DNA from 2 places in the Vallitalea maricola genome. Region 2 is predicted to be linked to the other one. Evidence: riboswitches for the same ligand, from Rfam matches in the RefSeq annotation. Region 2 holds a riboswitch; the other holds the start of a gene.
What was found. A riboswitch is a leader RNA that binds a small molecule or an ion and turns the genes downstream of it on or off. The one in region 2 is predicted to bind glycine.
Positions count from the first base shown of each region.

Region 1 (2,425 bases), on a different contig from region 2:
GCTAAAAGATGGAGATAGTGCATTCTTCACTCCTATCTATGAAAAAACACCAGTAAAAACAGATGTATATGAAGAAAGAAGATTATTAGGTAGAAATATACGTGGTCTTCATGCAGAAAAATATATTGGAAAATTAGTTTATATTAAGATCATTGATAATGGCGAGATATTTACAACTGTTGAACTTATATATGAATTGGAAGGGACTTATTTTAGTTCTGTAGTTATAAAACTATATAATACTCTACCAAAATTAGAGTTTAAATACAAAATAGCCAAAACATTATCTACAGATATTGAAAGTGTATATCTACCATTAACACTTGATAATCTTGATGCAACAAAATATATTGATAAAAGTGATGCTGTCATGAGACCAGGTATCGATCAGATTCCAGGTACTTGTATGGAATATTATCTTGTTGATAATGGCTTGATATATGAATCAGACAAGAATACTATCTTAATCCAAACAAAAGACACACCACTTATATATATGGGAGAATTAAAACATCATCCAATAGTTCTTTGTGACAACAAGGAAGAGAACAATAAAAGAGATGTGTACTCATGGATTATGAACAATACATGGGAAACTAATTTCAAAATGGATTTATCAGGTATAACTGAATACTGCTATACTCTAGACCTTGTTGAAACAACTAATGCACGAGAAAGCTTTAATAGAATGAAAGATGAAAGTTTTGGTATAATCACCTTTATGATTAATGATTAGCGATCAGGTGTTTGCTTTTATTAATATTTATTAATATATTTTATAAAAACACTTGAAAAATTTCTGATAATACATTAATATGAAGTTATAAATGATGAGTGTAACTTATTAAACTCATTAACATATATATTAGTATATAATATGATTAAAAGAATAATTAAATAATGAATCCTATGGGAAAATTGCGAGAGATACCTATTTAAGGAGCCGAAGAAGCAACATAGAAATAGCCATATTTCTATAGAATCTTTCAGGCAAAAGGATCGTAATTGGATGGGAATTCTGGAAAGCTTTTTGAAAGCACCGAAGGAGCAATATCTTAATGATAGAATCTCTCAGGTAAAAATACAGGATAAGAGGCATTTACATTAAAATGCTCTCTTATCCTTTTTTATATTTAATTATACTATCCAATAATGCTTAAAAGGTATGGCTAGATTACCGAGCGAAGATAGTATAGGGGAATATGGAGCAGTGAGCCAGGACGGCGAACTCAGCTTTTTAAACATGGACGTTTAATTAGCTGACGAAATATTCCCCTATACTATCTGAACGACTGTTATGCTATATGGTTTTTAAATCATAATACTAATATATTCTATATAAGTCCAATTAAATAATTGTTATATAGCGGCAATTATTTATATCTATTAGACTTATGAAATCAAGAAAAATATATTGAGCTTATTTAAATTGGGTGTATAGATGCTTAAGTTCAATATATAGATTAGGGAGGTTTACATATGGAACAAAGTAAAAGAACAGCTTTATACAATACTCATAAGAAATATAATGGAAATATAGTTGATTTCGCAGGTTTTGAACTTCCATTATATTATGAGAGTATTCTTGAAGAGCATAATGCTGTAAGAAATAATGCAGGGATGTTTGACGTAAGTCATATGGGCGAAGTTACAGTTAAGGGAGAAGAGGCAGAAAAATACATACAGAATCTAGTTACCAACGATATATCAGTTATTACTGATAATGGAGTTATGTATACACTTATGTGCTATGAAAACGGTGGTGTAGTAGATGACTTGTTAGTCTATAAATATAATACCACTGACTACCTCCTTGTCATTAATGCAAGCAATATTGAAAAAGACTACAATTGGATGGTAGAGCAAAAAGGTTCATTTGATGTTGATTTAGAAAATATTAGCGATGATGTAGCAGAAGTTGCACTACAAGGACCAAAAGCACAAGAAATACTCCAAAAATTGACAGACACTGATTTACAGGCAATCACATTTTTTAGATTCAATGAGAACGTGTTAGTCAATAATAACAAATGTATTGTATCAAGAACAGGATATACAGGAGAAGATGGTTTTGAAATATATACTTCTCTAGACAATATAGTCAATATATGGGAAGCAATAATGGAAGCTGGTAAAGATGAAGGATTAAAACCTGCTGGGTTAGGTTGCAGGGATACACTTAGATTCGAGGTTGCATTACCTTTATATGGAAATGAAATAGATAAAGACATAACTCCATTAGAAGCATCTTTAGGATATTTTGTAAAATTAGATACAGATTTTATAGGTAAAGATGTGTTGATTAAACAAAAAGAGCAAGGACTATCAAGAAAACTTGTGGGTATTGAATTACTTGGAAAAGGTATAGCTAGACATGGTTATGATATTTTATCACCTGAAGGAGATAAGATAGGGGTTGTTACTA
Region 1 is NZ_BTPU01000017.1:39,883-42,307, forward strand. It holds gene AACQ14_RS05655 (glycoside hydrolase family 38 N-terminal domain-containing protein) at 1-736, shown strand, start outside; glycine riboswitch at 912-1,012, shown strand; glycine riboswitch at 1,016-1,090, shown strand; gene gcvT (glycine cleavage system aminomethyltransferase GcvT) at 1,480-2,425, shown strand, end outside.
Region 1: another riboswitch for glycine. It lies ahead of gcvT (glycine cleavage system aminomethyltransferase GcvT); the one in region 2 lies ahead of AACQ14_RS14655 (alanine/glycine:cation symporter family protein).

Region 2 (2,425 bases):
AGTTGTTTATATTATATAGTAAAAAATAAACTATGTATACGGCAAGAAAAATGTCGCATTAAAATTATTAGTCTTTTTCAGTAATGACAACTAATTATTAAGTATTTTTTCAAAACAGCTAATAATTATACGCATTTTATTAAAAATATAATAATAAATGGCGTATTGCAAAATATGTTGAAATAATTGAACAAAACAAAATTAAGTGATATAATAAATATAAAATATATAATTGATATTCATATATTAATTTAATATTATGAAATTTATTGGAGGGTGTTAAAAATGAAAGGCAAATTAAAAAGTACATTAATTTATGCTTTGTTTTTTGGAGGAATTTGGGGTATAACAGAGGCCACACTTGGTTATCTATTGAATTTAAGTACCATTGGTATTAGTGGTTGTGTTATGTTTCCTATAGGGTATTGTATTCTACGTAAAGCCTATAAGAAGAGTAATAATTTTTCAGTGATCTTTTATTCAAGTTTGATAGCAGGTATCATTAAATTAGTCAATTTATTTATGCCTATCTCACATCCAGTAAAAGTTATTAATCCAGCATTCGCTATAGTTTTAGAAGGATTGAGTGTAATGGCTTTAGTAGCATGGAGTGTTAAGAAAAACAAGGAAATAGGATTTTCTAGTGCATTATTAGCAGGTTTTTCTTGGAGAATCATATACTTTTTAGATGCAGTGATTCTATTCAATATTGGTATTCCATCTAGAATGATTAGTAAAGGTCCACAAGAATATCTGTTAAAATTCTTGATAATCAATAACTTGGTTAATGCCTTCATCATAATGTTAATTGCAAAAGCAGACAAAAAAGGTAAGATATTAAATGTTTCTGAACGTGCTGTAAAACCTATAACAGCTGTATGTTCACTTGTATTAGCTGTAGGTGTTCAATTATTGATGACATATATAAAAACTATAGCATAGTACATATTCTATAATTGTTAAAAATTTTATATTTACAAAATGAGAAATGCTGTTATAATATGTATGTAAAAGTAAATATGTTCGGATGAAGATTGCGGAAGAATTATCGACCGCTTTTGGACGAACCTCTGGAGAGACTCTTAATGAGCACCGAAGGGGAAAACTAATGAATGATTAGTGAAACTCTCAGGTAAAAGGACAGAGGATATATTCACTATAGAATATATTTTGTAACCAGAGGTCAAATCATATGATTTGGCTTTTTTTATTAATAAGCCATGGAATCATACCATTGGCTTTTTTTATTGTAAAAAGATACTATATTTTTCTATAACAAGACATAAATTATTAAAGACGGAGGATTTTGGATGGATACAATGATTGAAATATTTAAGAGAATTGATAGTGTGGTTTGGGGACCACCACTACTTATACTATTAGTTGGAACAGGATTATATCTAACGATTAGGCTAGGAATCATACAGGTTTTTAAGCTGCCTCTAGCACTGAAATATTTATTTGGAAAAGATAAAGATGATAAGGCTGATGGTGATGTATCTAGTTTTGCTGCCTTATGTACTGCTTTAGCAGCGACCATAGGTACTGGTAATATTGTCGGGGTTGCAACAGCTATAAAAGCAGGAGGTCCAGGAGCACTTTTCTGGATGTGGATTGCTGCATTTTTTGGTATGGCAACTAAATACGCTGAATCCCTGTTAGCAGTAAAATACAGGGTAATAGATGAGAATGGTCAGATGTCAGGTGGACCAATGTATTATATAGAAAAAGGACTAGGGAATAAATTTCTTGCTAAACTTTTTGCTATATTTGGTATTGGTGTTGCATTCTTTGGTATAGGGACATTCACACAGATAAATTCTATAACAACTGCTGTGAAGATTACTTTTAATGTTCCTGTAGCAGTGACAGCAGTTGTATTGACATTGCTAGTAACTTTCGTAACACTAGGTGGAATAAAAAGTATTTCAGGTGTGTGTGAATTCATTGTTCCTGTTATGGCTGTTTTATACATAATTGCTTCTCTTACAATAATTATATTTAATATAGAATCAGTACCAAGTGCAGTCTCATTGATTATTAATAGTGCTTTTACACCTATGGCGGCGGCAGGTGGATTCTTAGGTACAACAGTTATGAAAGCTATTCAGAACGGAATATCAAGAGGAGTATTCTCCAATGAGTCAGGACTTGGGTCAGCTCCAATAGCAGCTGCAGCAGCTAAAACTGATTCATGTGTTAAACAAGGTCTTATATCTATGACAGGTACTTTTTTTGATACTATCATAATATGTACTATGACAGGTATATCATTGGTTATGACAGGGGCATTCAAATCAGAATTCGCAGGAGCTGAGATGACTAACTTGGCATTCAAACAGGGATTACCTATAGCTGGTGGAGAATTCATCTTAACTATTGGACTTATCTTTTTTGCATTTACAACAATACTAGGATGGAATTA
Region 2 is NZ_BTPU01000050.1:18,178-20,602, forward strand. It holds gene AACQ14_RS14650 (hypothetical protein) at 286-942, shown strand; glycine riboswitch at 1,061-1,154, shown strand; gene AACQ14_RS14655 (alanine/glycine:cation symporter family protein) at 1,311-2,425, shown strand, end outside.